One region of the Caballeronia sp. LZ024 genome, then DNA from elsewhere that is predicted to be linked to it. Evidence: predicted binding sites of a transcription regulator. Region 1 holds the regulator's gene; the other holds the start of a gene.
The links. The regulator FNR, encoded in region 1, switches genes on or off when oxygen is low (the NO sensors DNR and NnrR bind a similar motif). The targets are predictions, from matches to a motif close to TTGATNNNNATCAA.
Positions count from the first base shown of each region.

Region 1 (8,024 bases):
GATGAAATACAGCGCCGCGACGCCGACCGGCAGGTTGACGAGAAACGTCGAACGCCAGCCCCAGTGCTGGCTCATCCAGCCGCCGAGCGACGGCCCCGCCGCTGTGCCGATGCCGTAGGCCGCCGCCATCACGACCTGCCAGCGCACGCGGGCGCGCGGATCGGGAAAGAGATCGGGAATCGACGCGAACGCGGTGCCGACCATCATCCCGCCGCCGACGCCCTGCAGGCCGCGCGCGATCACGAGAAAGAGCATGTCGTTCGCGACGCCGCACAGCACCGACGCCACCGTGAACGTGATCACGGCCGCGATCACGAAGCGCTTGCGGCCGAAGTAGTCGCCAAGCCGCCCGAACACCGGCACCGTGACCACCGACGCCAGCAGATACGCGCTCGCGATCCACGCGTAGTACTCGAATCCGTGCAGTTCGGCGACGATCGAGGGCAGCGCCGTGCTGACGACCGTCTGATCGAGCGCGACCAGCATGTTGACCAAACCGATGCCGAGCATCGCGAAAAGGGCGTTCCGGAACGGCAGGGCGGGATTGGGCTGGGTCACGGTCGGGAGGGAGGCTGTGGGCGCCGCTTGCGGACCGCGCGTTTAAGCGCTCGCCGCAAATGACTCAGCCTGAATTGTAAGGCAACTTTTCCGCGCGCCGGTCCGCGCCAAAATCTCCGAAACATGGCACTCGTCAATACGGCACCGGTCAGATTGATTCACCTTGTCCTTATTTCCACGCCGAAAAAGGAGGTTCGCATGTTCCAACGAATCGTCGTCGCGATCGACGGAAGCCAGACGTCCCGCCGTGCGTTCGAAGCCGCGCTCGAACTCGCCGCGACGCACCGCGCCGTCCTTCAGCCGTTCTACGTGGTGGAAAGCACGCCGCTCTACTTCGACGTACCGGGCTACGATCCGTCGTCGCTGCGCACGAAGCTCGTCGAGGAAGGCACGACGCTCGGGCGCGACGCGCTCGACGCGATGAAGGCGCGCGGCGTCGAGGGCGAGGTGGCGACCGCCGAGGCGTCTTCGCTCGACGACGTCTCGTCGCTCGTGCTCGACGCCGCCCGCGCGTTCAACGCCGACCTGCTCGTGATGGGCACGCACGGCCGGAAAGGTTTTCAACGGCTGATTCTGGGCAGCGTCGCGGAACGCTGTCTCAGGCAGGCGACCTTGCCCGTGCTGTTAATTCCTTCGGCGGCCCGCGAGGGAAAAATGACCGAAGACTGATCCAGTCGGTAGATGTGACATTGCGTCACACTGGCTCGCGCGCGTTCGATGGGACAATCGTTTGTCATTTGTCAAACCGAGCGCGCCATGCAAACCGCCATCCATCCCCGTCGCCACGCTGCCCATTGCTCGAACTGCGCGATGCGTCATTTGTGCATGCCCGAAGGCCTGACGCCCGAGGAAACGGAGAAGGTCGAAGACGTCATCTCCGCGACGCGCGCCGTGCGGCGCGGCGAGGCGCTCTTTCGCACCGGCGATCCGTTCGACTCGCTCTATGCGATCCGCTCGGGCTCGATCAAGTCGGTCGTGTCGCGTGACGGCGGACGCGAACAGGTCACGGGCCTCTATCTCGGCGGCGATGCGCTCGGGCTCGACGGCATCGGCGAAAACCGGCACATGTCCACGGCGATCGCGCTCGAAGACAGTTCCGTGTGCATCGTGCCGTATGCGCGTTTCGAGCGTGTGTGCCGCGAAACCAGTTCGATCCAGCGGCGCCTGCATCAGATGATGAGCCGCGAAATCATCCGCGAAACCAATCAGTTGACGACGCTCGGCACGCTGCGCGCCGACGAGCGCGTCGCGCGCCTGTTGCTCGATTTGTCCGCGCGCTTCACGCGGCGCGGCTACGCGGCGGCGGAATTCACGCTGCGCATGACGCGCGACGACATCGGCAGCTATCTCGGCATCACGCTCGAAACCGTGAGCCGCACGCTCTCGCGCTTCCAGCAGCGCGGCCTGATCGACGCCCACGGCAAGTTCATCCGCATCCGCGACTTCGACGGGCTGCGCGCAGTCTGAACGCCGCTCGCGCCGCACGGTGGCGGCGCGTTCTGACGAATTCGCCGGAGCGTGGGATCATGGCGGGATACTCGGATTATCGGTGGCACAGCGTCTGCTACTCGACAATCTTTCGATCGTCCCGCCACGGAGACAAGGCGACATGAATCGCGACCCCGCCCCGCGCCATCCGCTGCTGGCCCGCCTCGCCGACGCGCGCCGCATCACCGATTCCCTCTTCGATACCGTCAAGCCCGAGTATCTCTATGAGCGTCCGATTGCCGAGCGGCATCGGATCGTGTTCTACATCGGGCATCTCGAAGCGTTCGACCACAACCTCTTCGACCAGCGCCTGTTCGACCTGCCGAGCGCGAATCTCGAGTACGACCGGCTGTTCGCGTTCGGGATCGATCCGGTCGACGGCGGCCTGCCGACCGATCAGCCGCACGAGTGGCCGTCGCTCGATGAGGTGCGCGCGTACACGAAGCGCATCCGCGACGAAATCGATTCGCGGCTCGATCCTGCGGAACTGGCGAAAACCGCGGCGTCGAGCGCGGAAGCCGATCCGGCGACGCTGCTCGAAGTCGCGATCGAACATCGGCTGATGCACGCCGAGACGCTCGCCTACATGCTGCATCAGTTGCCGCTCGATCATAAGACCGGGCCGTCGCCGACCGAGGAAGCCGTGCCGCCGGCCGCAGCCGAGCCGGACATGGTGCGCGTGCCCGCCGGAACCGTGACGCTCGGTCTCGATCGCGCGTCGGGCGCGTTCGGCTGGGACAACGAGTTCGGTCAACAGCGCATCGAAGTGCCCGCGTTCGCGATCGACCGCTACATGGTGACGAACGGCGAATACCTTGCGTTCGTCGATGCGGGCGGTTATGCGAATCGCGCGTACTGGAACGACGCCGACTGGGCGTGGAAGGAAAGCGAAGGCATCGCGCATCCGGCGTTCTGGGTGCGCGACGAAGCGCGCGGCGCCTGGACGCTGCGCACGATGTTCGACGAAGTCGCGCTGCCGCTCGACTGGCCGGTGTACGTGAGCCACGCGGAAGCAAGCGCGTACGCGCGCTGGGCAGGCAAGGCGCTGCCGAGCGAAGCGCAATGGCAACGCGCCGCCGAGGGCGCGCCGCTCGCGGCGGACGGAAATTTCGACTTCCGTCGCTGGGAGCCCTCGTCGGTGCGCGCGCATCCCGGCAATCGCAGCGCGTTCGGCGTGCAGGGGCAATACGGCAACGGCTGGGAATGGACGTCGACGACGTTCGGACCGCTGCCGGGCTTCGAGCCGTTTCCGTTCTATCTCGGCTATTCCGCGAATTTCTACGACGACAAGCACTTCGTGCTGAAAGGCGGATCGCCGCGCACGGCCGCGTGCATGCTGCGGCCGAGCTTTCGCAACTGGTTTCAGGCGCACTATCAGTACGTGTACGCGGGATTTCGGTGCGTGGAACGCGGCGCGTGAAGCGGCCGCTCAAACGTCGAACGGCACGCCTTGCCTGTGCAGTTCCCGCATCGCGCTGTCGAGGTGCGCGCGGGCGCTCTCCTTGTCGCCGAGACGCATTTGCTCGTAGGCACGCTGCGCGATGTCGTGCGGCACCGGCTTGAGCGGCCGGTTCCTGCTCATCGCCTTCAACTGGACTTCCGCCGCCCGCTCCAGGTAGTAAAGATCGTCCCACGCCTCCGCGATGCTCGCGCCCGCGACCATCACGCCGTGGTTCTTCAGGAACAGGATGTCGGCATCGCCCATTGCCTGCGCGATCCGGTCGCCTTCCGATGCATCCAGCGCCAAGCCGTTGTAGTTCTCATCGACGGCGGTGCGTCCATAGAACTTCAACGCCGTCTGCCCGAGCCACAAGAGCGGCGGCCCTTCCAGCAGACAGAGCGCCGTCGCGTTCGGCATGTGCGTGTGAAACGCGGCCTTCACGCGCGGCATCAGGCGATGCAGCCGCGCGTGGATATAGAAAGCCGTCGCTTCGGGCTGGCCCTCGCCTTCGATCACGTGCCCGTCGAAATCGCAGATCAAGAGCCGCGACGCGGTGATCTCGGAGAACGCGTAACCGTACGGATTGACGAAGAACAGATCGTCGTGCCCCGGAACGACCGCCGAGAAGTGATTGCAGACGCCTTCCTCGAAGCCCTTCTGCGCCGCAAGCTGAAAGCACGCCGCCAGTTCGGCACGCGCCTCGCTCACGGCGTCGGAATCGAGGCTCACGCCGCGCGGCGACGCAGTCGAACGGCCGGACAAAAACGTATGCGCCATGATCGTGGTTCCTGAAAGTTACCAGCCGAGCGATGCGAAAAGCGCCGGCACCGGGTTGAGTGTGGCGAGCGTCGCGTCGGGCGTGTAGTCGGGGAGCAGCGTGCGGCCCGTGCCGCGATCGATCCAGACGCAGCGAAAGCCGATATCGCGCGCCGCCGCGTGATCCAGATGCGGACTCGCGCAGATGTGCACGACGTCGTCCTTCGTCACGCCGAGTTGTTCGTGAGCGTAATCGAACAATTTTCGCGCCGGCTTGTACGCCCCCGCCTGCTGCGCGGTAATCACGCGGTCGATGAAGCCGCCGAGCTGCGCGACGTTGCCCGCGATGATGTCGTCGTCGGTATTCGACACGATGCACAGACGATAGCCGTCTTCCTTCAGCCGGCGCAACGTGTCGACCACTTCGGGAAACGGCGGCATCGCGGAAATGCGGCGCGTGAGCACGCCCGCGTCGTCTTCGCTGCCCGGCAGGCCGAGTTCCTCCAGCGCGAGACGCAGGCCGTCGCCAGCCACTTCGCGAAACGAGCGATGAGGCGGCGTCTGTTCCAACGCGTGCTCGTGACGGTCATAGACCTCGATGAGCCTCGCCGGATCGACATCGTGGCCGGGCTTGGTGCGCAGAATGTCGCGCACCGCCGACTGCAAACCTTCGTCCCACTGGATCAGCGTTCCGTAGCAATCGAAGGTGAGCCACAGCGGACGGCTCGTGTTGTTCAAGGACATGGCGTACTCCGTTGAGGTGTCGTAGGCCTGAAGCGTACGGAAATCAGCCAGCATTTGAAAATTAAATTAAACTCTCGGCATCAGTTGAAACGCAAATATCGAAGCGAGCCGACCATGCTGGATCTCGAACTCCTGAACACGCTGATCTGCGTCGTCGACGAAGGCAGCTTTACGCGCGCGGGCGAGCGCGTGCACCGCACGCAGTCAACGGTCAGCCAACAGGTGCGCAAGCTTGAGGCGTCCGTCGGGCGCACGCTGCTTCTGCGCGACCGCACCGGCAACCAGGTCACGGCGACCGAGCACGGCGAGATGCTCGCGCATTACGCGCGGCGGCTGCTGGCGCTGTCACAGGAAGCGCAGGACGCGCTCGCGAGCGAGGTCAAACTGACGCCAGTGCGCATCGGCGTGCCGGAGGATTTCGACGCGCGGCGCATGTCGGCGATGCTGTCGGGCTTCGTCAGGGCGAAACCCGGCGTGCGGCTGGAGACGGTCGCGGGAATGAGCGTCGATCTGCAACGCAAACTTGCTGGCGGCGAAATCGAGATCGCGCTGGTCAAACGCGAGCCGGGCAGCGGCGAATGCCTCGCGTCCTGGCCGGAATCGCTTGTCTGGGTGGGAGGCGACCGTGCGGAACCGCCCGACGAACCGGCGGACGACCCCATCCCGCTGGCGCTGTTTCCGCAGGGCTGCGTGTACAGGCAACGCGCGATCCGCAGCCTCGACAAGGCCGGGCGGCGCTGGCGCATTGCGTTCGGGAGCCAGAGTCTCACCGGGATTCAGGCGGCGGTGTCGTCGGGACTGGGGATTTCCGTACTGCCCACCACCGCGGTGCTGCCCGAGCATCGCGTGTGCACCGGATTGCCGCCTCTTCCGCCGACGGAACTCGCGCTCGTGACCTCAGGCGGCGTGCTCAACGCGCTGCAGAAGGCGCTCGTCGATTTCCTGCGCGCGGAACTAGCGACTTCCGTTGAATAGCGGCGACGCAAGGCTCGCCGCCGCTAGCTCCGATGCCGCCGCGAGCAGCGTCGGTCCAAGGTTTTCCATGCGCTTTTCGTCGAGCCGCACGAGCGGCCCCGCGATGCTGATCACGCCGATCGCCGGATAGCCTCGCCGCTGCACGGGCGCCGCCATCGCGGTCATCCCCGGCGCAAAAACCTGGTCGATGGTCGCATAGCCGCGCTTTCTCGCCGCGTGAATGAATTCGAGCAAGCCCTGCACCGTCGTCGGCGCCTTCGGCCCGTATTGCTTCGGCTGCCCGAAACCCTGTCGCGACACGAGTTCGAGCGCGCGTTCGTCGGACATCGTCATCATCCACGCGTGACCCGTCGCGCTGCACGAAAGGATCGTGTCCATGCCCATGTCGGGGTCGTAGCGCAGTCCTTTCAGCGCACCCTGCGCCTTCGCGACCCACGTGATGCGGTCGCCATCGACGATCGCGAGCCGCACCAGTTCGCCCGATTTTTCCGCGAGCCGGTCGAGCATCGTCTGCGCAATATCGACGATGCCGGACGTCGCCAGAAAGCCGAGTCCCAGGCCGACGAGCTTGGTCGTGAGCACGTAGTCGCCATGCTCGCGCAACTGCCGGACGTAGCCGCACTGCTTGAGATCGACGAGCAGCCGGTGACACGCGCTGCGCGGAATATCGAGTTCAGCGGAAATGAGCGCGAGCGGCGTGCCTTCCATCTGCGTCGCGAGATATTCGAGAACGGCGAGCGTGCGCTCGGTAACGCCGGGCATGTCTGTCTCCGTGGTTTTATCCGCCAATCCTTGCACATTATGAGATGAAATTCCACCCTGGAACGCCATCCCAGGCACCGGTGATAGTCTTGCCGCACGGTGCGAAAAACACATGCGCACCGACGACATGGCTAAAGAGAGGAGACAACATGGTTCACGACACAGCAGACGCCCACGCCGCGATGCGTACGCGCGCCGTCACCGCCGCGGCGGTCGGCACGGCGCTCGAATGGTTCGATTTCACGCTTTACGGCGCACTGGCCGCCACGGTTTTGCCAAAGCTTTTCTTCCCCGCGATGGACCCGACGACCGCGCTTCTGGCATCGCTCGCGACGTTCGGCGTCGGACTGGCGGCGCGGCCACTCGGCGCGATCATCTGCGGGCACCTCGGCGACAAGCTCGGCCGACGCAACCTGATGCTCGGCACGGTCTCGGTGATGGGACTTTCGTCGATGCTGATGGGCATTCTTCCGACCTACGCGAGCATCGGCTTGTGGGCGCCAGTGCTGCTCGTGATCCTGCGCATCCTTCAGGGCTTCGCGCTCGGCGGCGAATCGACGGGCGCGCAGTTGATGGCAATCGAACACGCGAGCCCCGACCGGCGCGGCAAGTATTCGGGCCTGCTCGGACTGTGCTCGCCGCTCAGCCAGATCATGGCGAACGGCGCGCTGCTGTTGCTGTCGTCGCTGATGTCGGCCGACGCGTTCGATGCCTACGGCTGGCGCATTCCTTTCGTGTTGAGCTTCGTGCTGATCGTGGTCGGCGTGTATATCCGGCTGAAGGTCAGCGAGACGCCCGCGTTCGTCGAGCTTCGCAAGACGCAGGTCGTGCAGGTCGCGAGCCCGCTGCGCGACGCGCTGCGCCTGCACTGGCGCACCGTGCTGCGCTGGATGCTGTTCTTCTGCGGACCGGCCGCGATCTTCTACCTGATCGTGGTGTTTTCGCTCAGCTACATCACGAAGACGCTCGCCGTGCCGAAGCAGACCGGCTTCCTGCTGCTGATGGGCGCGAATGTTTGCGCGATCGTCGGCGCGCTGGCGGGCGGCATGCTGAGCGACAGGATCGGCCGCCGCAAGGCGCTCGCGATCGGTTCGACCGCGACGCTCGTCATGCTCTTCTTCTACTTCCAGATTCTCGATACGAAGAGCTTCCTGCCGATGCTCGCCGCAATGGGCTTCTTCCTCGGCTTCACGCAGTTCCAGAGCGGCATTCAACCGGTTGCGTTCGCGGAAGCCTTTCCCACCAACGTGCGCTACTCCGGCTCGGCGCTCGCCTACACCGGCGCGAATCTCGTCGCGGG
Region 1 is NZ_JARUXL010000004.1:52,834-60,857, reverse strand. It holds gene QCE48_RS22470 (MFS transporter) at 1-510, opposite strand, end outside; gene QCE48_RS22465 (universal stress protein) at 757-1,227, shown strand; gene fnr (fumarate/nitrate reduction transcriptional regulator Fnr) at 1,315-2,025, shown strand; gene QCE48_RS22455 (SUMF1/EgtB/PvdO family nonheme iron enzyme) at 2,168-3,466, shown strand; gene QCE48_RS22450 (aldolase) at 3,476-4,264, opposite strand; gene QCE48_RS22445 (haloacid dehalogenase type II) at 4,283-4,987, opposite strand; gene QCE48_RS22440 (LysR family transcriptional regulator) at 5,102-5,962, shown strand; gene QCE48_RS22435 (IclR family transcriptional regulator) at 5,942-6,724, opposite strand; gene QCE48_RS22430 (MFS transporter) at 6,874-8,024, shown strand, end outside.

Region 2 (8,024 bases), on a different contig from region 1:
CGAGGCTCCGGCCGGAGTCTCGCCAGGCAGGTCCTAATGGAACAAGACGTTCGCAGCATGACCCGGAATCCACAGGAAAGACGATCGCCCGAGCAGATTCGCGCGGGCAACAAGCGGCTCGGTTTGATCCTGCTCGCCATCGTCGCCGTCTTTTTTATGGCAGCCGTCGTCAATCAGTTCCTGCTGTCCAGAGGGTGAGAAACGACGTGTCCAGTTCGCAGGAAGTACGCACAGACCGCGCGTTCAACCGCTCGATGCTCGTCAAGCTCGTTGTCGTGGCGGGGCTGATGTTCGGTTTCGGTTTTGCCCTGGTGCCGATGTATCGCGCGATCTGCTCGATTACCGGCATCAACAACCTCGTGCAGCGCGATGTCGGCGCGCGCGAGGCGAAGAATACGCAGGTCGACGCGAGCCGCACGATTTCGATCGAACTCGACGCCAACGCGCGCGGCCCGCTGCAGTTCAAGCCGGAGCAGAACAGCCTCGACGTGCACCCCGGCGAAGTGATGACGGTGATGTATCAGGTGACCAACGAGCAGGGGCGCACGGTTCAGGCGCAGGCCATTCCGAGCTACGCCCCGAAAGAGGCCACCGAGTACTTCAAGAAGATCGAATGCTTTTGCTTTACGCAGCAGACGCTCGCCGCCAACGAGACGAAGCGCATGCCGGTGGTGTTCGTCGTCGATCCGAAGCTGCCGAAGGATGTGAAGACGATCACGCTGTCGTACACGTTCTTCGAGCTCACGGCGCCTAAATCGGTCGCGAAAAGCGGCAACGGGACGTGAACGCGGGCAAGCAAGGCAAGGAACGAACGATGGTCGAAGCAGACAAGCAGGGCACGCCCGCACAGAAGACGAGCCTCCTGAGGCTCGTGAAAGCGGTGTTCTGGTCGTTTTTCGGCGTGCGCCGCAGGGCCGACCTGGAAAGCGACGCCGCCCAGTTGAATCCGTTGCATCTGATCGCAGCGGGTGTGATCGGCGCGGCGCTGTTCATCGTCGTGCTGCTGCTGGTCGTGCGGGCGGTAGTCGGATAAGGAAGCGAGGGGCCGGGCCGGCGTGGTGTGGATGATGGGACGCGCCGCCCCGAGTCGAAAGAAAACAAGCAACTGGATCGAAGTGGAGAATCAAAAATGAGCGGTCAAAACGATAGCCCGTACTATTTCGTGCCGCACCCGTCACGGCATCCGATCATGGCGGCCACCGGTCTGCTGGTGGCGCTCGGATCGCTGGCGTCGTGGGTCAACGGCCATACCTGGGCGCCGTTCACGACGCTGCTCGGCGTGCTCTTCGTGCTGTTCGTGCTCTGGCACTGGTTCGGCGACGCCATCTCGGAATCCGAGGGCGGCATGTACGGCAAGCGCGTCGACACGTCGTATCGCTGGAGCATGAGCTGGTTCATCTTCTCCGAAGTCATGTTCTTCGCGGCGTTTTTCGGCGCATTGTTCTACGCGCGCGCGATTGCGATGCACGAGCTGGCGAGCCTCGACTACAAGCTGATCTGGCCGGATTTCACGGCGGTGTGGCCGAATAACGGGCCGGCGGCGCTGGTCGGACATTTCCGCTCGATGACGCCGTGGCCGCTGCCCACCATCAACACCGCGCTGCTGCTGAGTTCCGGCGCGACCCTGACGGTCGCTCACCATGCGCTGCGCGAAGACCATCGCAGGAAGGCGATCATCTGGCTCGGCGCGACGGTGCTGCTCGGTCTGATCTTCCTGTTCTGCCAGGGCTACGAGTATTTCCACGCTTACAACGAACTGAACCTGACGCTCGCATCGGGCGTGTACGGCTCGACGTTCTTCCTGCTGACGGGCTTCCACGGTTTCCACGTGTTCCTCGGCGGCACGATGCTGGCGGTCGTCATGGTGCGGCTGATCCGGGGGCACTTCACGGCGGAGCATCATTTCGCGTTCGAAGGCGCCGCGTGGTACTGGCACTTCGTCGACGTCGTGTGGCTGGGGCTGTACGTCGTCGTCTACTGGCTGTAACGGTTTTCGCCGCACGGACGGCGGCGCGCGACGCGCCGTCCGCAACGTTCAGTCGCACCGCACTGCTTGAGCGCCGCCCTCGACCTTCCCGGGCGGCGTTTTGTTTTTCGACTGCCGGAGTTTTGAGCGGGATTGAATGCGCTGATATGTCGCGGCGGCCGCGCCCGGAGCGTGCTAAAAACAGTGCCCCGGCGAACCTTCGCGGCGGTTCAGCGTCCGAGCGGAATGCCGGTCGACTGAATCCAGCCCATCCAGTGCGCGAACAGGATGAAAAGGAACAGCGAAATGGACAGCCCGACGCGCATGGCAAGCGACCACACCATCCGCTTGGTTTTGCCCCGGTCGGTCATCATGAAGTACAGCGCCGAGCCGAGGCTGCCGATGATAAGGATGAATGCGATGGCAACGATGATGTGCATGAAACCAGCCAGCGATTGGCATGAGAAGTTGAATCAATCGATTATCGCACCGCAGGGATCGTGCCGCGTTGCACGGGACGGATCGCGGATATGAAGATTCGCTTCTGGCCGGCGCTCTTGATCCTGATCGTCGTCGCGGTGACGGTGAAGCTCGGATTCTGGCAGCGCGATCGCGCGCATCAGAAGGAAGCGCTCAACGCGCGCATCGTCGCGTTCGAACACGCGCCCGCGCAGCGCGTCGGCGTGATGCCGATCCCGCTGAAGGACATCGAGTTTCATCGCGTGCTGGCGCGAGGCAAATTTTTGCCGGAGCAGGTCGTTTATCTCGATAATCGGCCTTATAACGACCAGCCGGGTTTTTATGTCGTGATGCCGTTTAAACTCGACTCAGGCGGCTACGTCCTGGTCAATCGCGGCTGGTTGCCACGTAATCTCGCCGATCGCACGGGCATCGAGCCTTACGAGACGCCGAAAGGTGAGGTCGAGATCGAAGGCATTGCGCGCTCGAATGCGTCGCAGGCGTTCGAACTGGGGCGGGGCGGATCGGCGGCGCGTCAGAAGGTTCGTCAGAATCTCGACATCGCCGCCTACGCCGGCGAGACCGGTCTGCCGTTGCAGCCGTTCGTGATCCAGCAACTGAACACCACCGGCGACAAACTCGTGCGCGACTGGCCGGCACCGACGCTCGGCGTCGAACGCAACTATGGCTATATGTTGCAGTGGTGGGGCATGGCGGCGGCGGCGATCGGTTTCGGTCTCTACGCCGCGCGTCGCGCCGCGAAAAAGAGCGACTCCGCCGACGAAGCGGACAATCACGCCAGCCACGCCTAAGCTTGAATCCAGTCAGCGCGCTGTTTGAACCGGCGCGCTGCGTAATCGAATAGAGGCCCCGTTTTGTCGATGCAAACACCCCGTCCTTCGCCGTCCGCCATCAACAAGGCGCGCGCCGAGCACCGCGAAGCCACGAAAGGCTCGTGGAACAAGGGCCGCTGGATGCTCCTGCTGCTCGCGCTCGTCTGCGCGGCGCCGGTCATCGCGTCGTATCTGATGTATTACGTGTTCAAACCGGCCGGCGGCACCACGAGCTACGGCGCGCTGATCGAGCCGCAGCGCCCGATTCCCGGCGACCTGATGGTCCGCGACGAAAAGGGCGAGCCGATGCCGCTGACCGCGCTGCGCGGCAAATGGCTGATGCTGACGGTCAACGGCAGCGCCTGCGACGAGCCATGCGCGACGCGGCTTTATTTCATGCGCCAGGTTCGCGTGTTGCAGGCGGGCGAACGCGAGCGCGTCGTGAACGTCTGGCTGCGGACCGACGACAAACCCGTCGACGACAAGATCAAAACCGCCTATCCGCAACCGGATACGCGAATGCTTGTTGCAGATCAGGGCGCCATCTCGAAATGGCTGCCAATCTCTGACGACACGCAGCTTACCGACCACATCTTTCTCGTCGATCCGAACGGCAATCTGATGGAGCGTTTCCCGAAAAATCCCGATCCCGCCAAGATCAAGGGCGATCTCGCGAAACTTCTCAAGTGGTCACGGATCGGTTGAGGGTTTAGAAGAATGTTCGTATTGCAACTTGGCTTGATTGGCCTCTGTATCGCGCTTTTGCCGCTCTCGTACGTCTGGGTCAAGGCCGACGACAACAAATTTCGCAAGCTCGTCTGGCTGACGACGTTTCTCACGCTCGATCTGATCATGTTCGGCGGTTTCACGCGTCTGACCGATTCCGGCCTCGGCTGCCCCGACTGGCCGGGTTGCTACGGGACGTCGTCGCCGTTCATCGCGCATGCGCAGATCGCCGCTGCCCATCAGGCGATGCCGAGCGGGCCCGTCAGCCTGGTCAAGGCGTGGATCGAAATGCTGCACCGCTATTTCGCGATGGCGATCGGCGTGCTGATCATCGCGCAGGTGGCGATCGCGTGGACGGCGCGTTTCAAGCGCCGGCCGCTGCACGTCTCGCCGTGGTGGCCGACGGGCATTCTGCTGCTCATCTGCGTGCAGGGCGCGTTCGGCGCGTGGACGATCACGATGAAACTTCAGCCGGTGATCGTCACGCTGCATCTGCTGCTCGGGCTTGCGCTGCTCGGCGCGCTCGGCTGGCTCGCGGCGCGGCAGACGCCGATTCCCGTTCACGAGCCCGAAGCCGCGCGCTGGATGCCGGCGGCGCTTTTGGGGCTGGCGTTGCTGATCGTGCAGATTGCGCTCGGCGGCTGGGTCAGCACCAATTACGCGGTGCTTGCCTGCACAGACTTCCCGCTGTGCAACGGCCAATGGGTCCCGCCGATGAATTTCGAGCACGGTTTTCACCTGTGGCGCGCGCTCGGCATGACCGGTGACGGCGACGTGATCTCGCAGGATGCGCTCGTCGCGATCCACTGGACGCACCGGACTTTCGCCGTCGTCGTGGTGCTTTACACGCTGTGGCTCGCGTTCAGGCTGCGTCGTTTCGAATCGCTGCGCACGCCTGCCAACGGCGTTTTGCTGCTGATCGTCGCGCAGTTTTTGACGGGGCTGTCGAACATCGTTCTGCAATGGCCGTTGCCCGTCGCCGTGGCGCACAACGGCGGTGCAGCCATCCTGCTGCTGCTGCTCGTTATGCTAAACTTTCGAATCTCTTCCAGCCGTCCCGGCCGCGCCGTGCTTCCCGCGCGCGACGTCGTTTCAGCGTGAATCCAAATCATGGAAAGCACGACAATCACTTCTCCCTCCGGTAGCCGCCTCGCGCAATATCTCGCGCTGACCAAGCCGCGCGTGACGCAACTGGCGGTGTTCTGTGCGGTCATCGGCATGTTTCTCTCGACGCCCGGCATGGTGCCGTGGACCGTGCTGATCGGCGGCACGGTCGGCATCTGGCTCCTAGCGGGCGCGGCGTTCGCGATCAACTGTCTCGTCGAGCAAAAAGTCGATGCGATGATGCGGCGCACGTCGTGGCGTCCGTCGGCGCGCGGCGAGATCACGACCGCGCAGATCCTGCTCTTCTCGGCGGTACTCGGCGGCGCCGGCATGGCGACGCTCTACACCTTCACCAACCCGCTGACGATGTGGCTCACGGTCGCAACGTTCGTCGGCTACGCGGTCATCTATACGCTGCTGCTCAAACCGTACACGCCGCAGAACATCGTGATAGGCGGAGCGTCGGGTGCGATGCCGCCGGCGCTCGGCTGGGCGGCCGTGACGGGCGCGGTGCCCGGCGACGCGTGGATTCTCGTGCTGATCATCTTCGTGTGGACGCCGCCGCATTTCTGGGCGCTCGCGCTCTATCGCCGCAAGGACTATGAGAACGCCGGCCTGCCGATGCTGCCGAACACGCACGGCGAGCAGTACACGCGGCTGCACATCTTCCTCTACACGGTGATCCTGTTCGCCGTCACGATGATGCCGTTCATCTCCGGCATGAGCGGGGTGATCTATCTGGCCTCGGCGGTCGTGCTGGGCGCGGTGTTCCTCGGCTACGCGTGGAAGATTTATCGCGACTATTCCGACGCCCTCGCGCGCAAGACCTTCCGCTATTCGATCGTGTATCTGTCGCTGCTGTTCGGCGCGCTGCTCGTCGATCACTACGTGCGCACGGTGATCGGCGCATGACCGTTCCGGCTCGCAGGACCTTTGGGCGTATCGCGCTCGCGCTGGCCGGTGCCGCGCTCCTGGCGGCGTGCAACAAGGCGCCGGACTTCAAGAATCTCGACATCACCGGCAATACCCAGTTCGGCAGCACGTTCTCGCTGCCCGACACGTCGGGCAAGACGCGCACGCTCTCCGATTTCAAAGGCAAGGCCGTCGTCCTCTTCTTCGGCTACACGCACTGCCCGGATGTCTGTCCGACGACGCTCGCCGAGCTTTCGCAGGCGCTGCAGCAACTCGGTGACGAGGGTAAGCGCGTGCAGGTGCTGATGGTCACCGTCGATCCCGCGCGCGACACGCCCGAGTTGCTCGGGCAGTATGTATCGGCGTTCAACGCGTCGTACATTGGATTGCGTCCCGCGAACGACGCGGAACTCGCGAAGGTCGCGAAGGACTTCCGCGTGTACTACGCCAAGGCGCAGGGCAAGACGCCTGGCGACTACACGATGGACCACACGGCCGCGAGCTACGTCTTCGACCCCGAAGGCAAGCTGCGACTTTTTGCCCGAGATGGACAAGGCGTCCAGCCCTGGGTTCACGATCTGAAACTGCTGCTCGACTGAACGCGCGTCGTCCGCGCGGACGACGTTCGCCGACACGCAAAACTGCCGGTCGAATCCGATCGACCGCATTTATCGCCGATTCTGCGGCAAAACCCCCTCTTCTGCTTTCAACTGCGCGGATGCGATCGACGCTTCGTCCCGTCATCCGATCGAGCGCGACCGTCTTATTCAGACATCCTGATGACCGTGATGACGACGCTTGTCACGTTTCTAAGAACGTTTTCAGACAAACGCCCGTAGGCAGGGGCGTTTAGACGCATTCGTTATGTTGACCGCGGTCAATTTCCGCATGGGTGCGCCTGCATAAAATTTCGCGCTGTAACGCTCCCCAGCGCGTCTCCAACGGCGGCGCGCATCTCTCTTTCGTCTGGAACGAATCAATGAAGATCAGGCAAATGAAATGAATGGAAAACTTTTAAGAGGGATCTTGCTTCCCTTCTCGGTCGCGCTGATCTCGTGTCTCTCCGGATGTAGCAACCTCGATCTGCTGAATCCCAAAGGCAGCGTCGGAGTGGCCGAGAAGGATCTGATTACGACGGCGACAATCGCGATGTTGATCGTCGTGATACCGGTCATCATCATGACGTTGGTGTTCGCGTGGCGTTATCGCGCGTCGAACCGCAATGCCACCTACGCGCCGAAGTGGGCGCACTCGACGGCCATCGAAGTGGTCGTCTGGACCATTCCCACGCTGATCATCCTCTTCCTCGGCATCCTGACCTGGAAGACGACGCACGAACTCGATCCGTACAAGCCGCTCGAGTCGTCGGTGAAACCGATCAACGTCGAAGTCGTCGCGCTCGACTGGAAGTGGCTCTTCATCTATCCGGACCTCGGCATCGCGACGGTCAACCAGCTCGCGTTTCCGGTCGGCACGCCGGTGAACTTCCGCATCACGTCCGACTCGGTGATGAACTCGTTCTTCATTCCGCAGCTCGGCAGCCAGATCTACGCGATGGCGGGCATGCAGACGCGTCTGCATCTGGTCGCCGACCACTCGGGAGACTTCGCGGGCGTATCGGCCAATTACAGCGGTCACGGCTATGCCGACATGAAGTTCCGCGCGCTCGCCAAAACGCCGGCGCAGTTCGACGAGTGGGTCGCGGGCGTGAAGGCGTCCGCCGACCGCCTCGACATGAACGCCTACAACGTCGTGACGCAGCCGAGCGCGAATCAGCCGGTCCGGTATTTCTCGACCGTCGATTCGAAGCTCTTTCGCAACATCATCGCAAAGTACAACAACGGTAACGTCCTGGACTTCAAGGATGCTGCCTGCGCAACGCAGGGGTAACGCATGTTCGGAAAACTCACACTGTCGGCGATCCCTTTCGATCAGCCGATCATCATGGGAGCCGCGGCCTTCATGGCGCTCCTGGTACTCGGCGTAGGCGGCGCGCTGACTGTCTACGGCAAGTGGAAATGGCT
Region 2 is NZ_JARUXL010000001.1:282,908-290,931, forward strand. It holds gene QCE48_RS01350 (cytochrome oxidase small assembly protein) at 58-198, shown strand; gene QCE48_RS01355 (cytochrome c oxidase assembly protein) at 207-785, shown strand; gene QCE48_RS01360 (DUF2970 domain-containing protein) at 815-1,033, shown strand; gene QCE48_RS01365 (cytochrome c oxidase subunit 3) at 1,130-1,987, shown strand; gene QCE48_RS01370 (twin transmembrane helix small protein) at 2,197-2,406, opposite strand; gene QCE48_RS01375 (SURF1 family protein) at 2,497-3,237, shown strand; gene QCE48_RS01380 (cytochrome C oxidase subunit I) at 3,307-3,963, shown strand; gene QCE48_RS01385 (COX15/CtaA family protein) at 3,976-5,085, shown strand; gene cyoE (heme o synthase) at 5,095-6,000, shown strand; gene QCE48_RS01395 (SCO family protein) at 5,997-6,599, shown strand; gene cyoA (ubiquinol oxidase subunit II) at 7,000-7,890, shown strand; gene cyoB (cytochrome o ubiquinol oxidase subunit I) at 7,894-8,024, shown strand, end outside.
Region 2: cyoA (ubiquinol oxidase subunit II) is a predicted target of FNR. The motif match lies at 6,868-6,881, and genes of this name have one in related genera.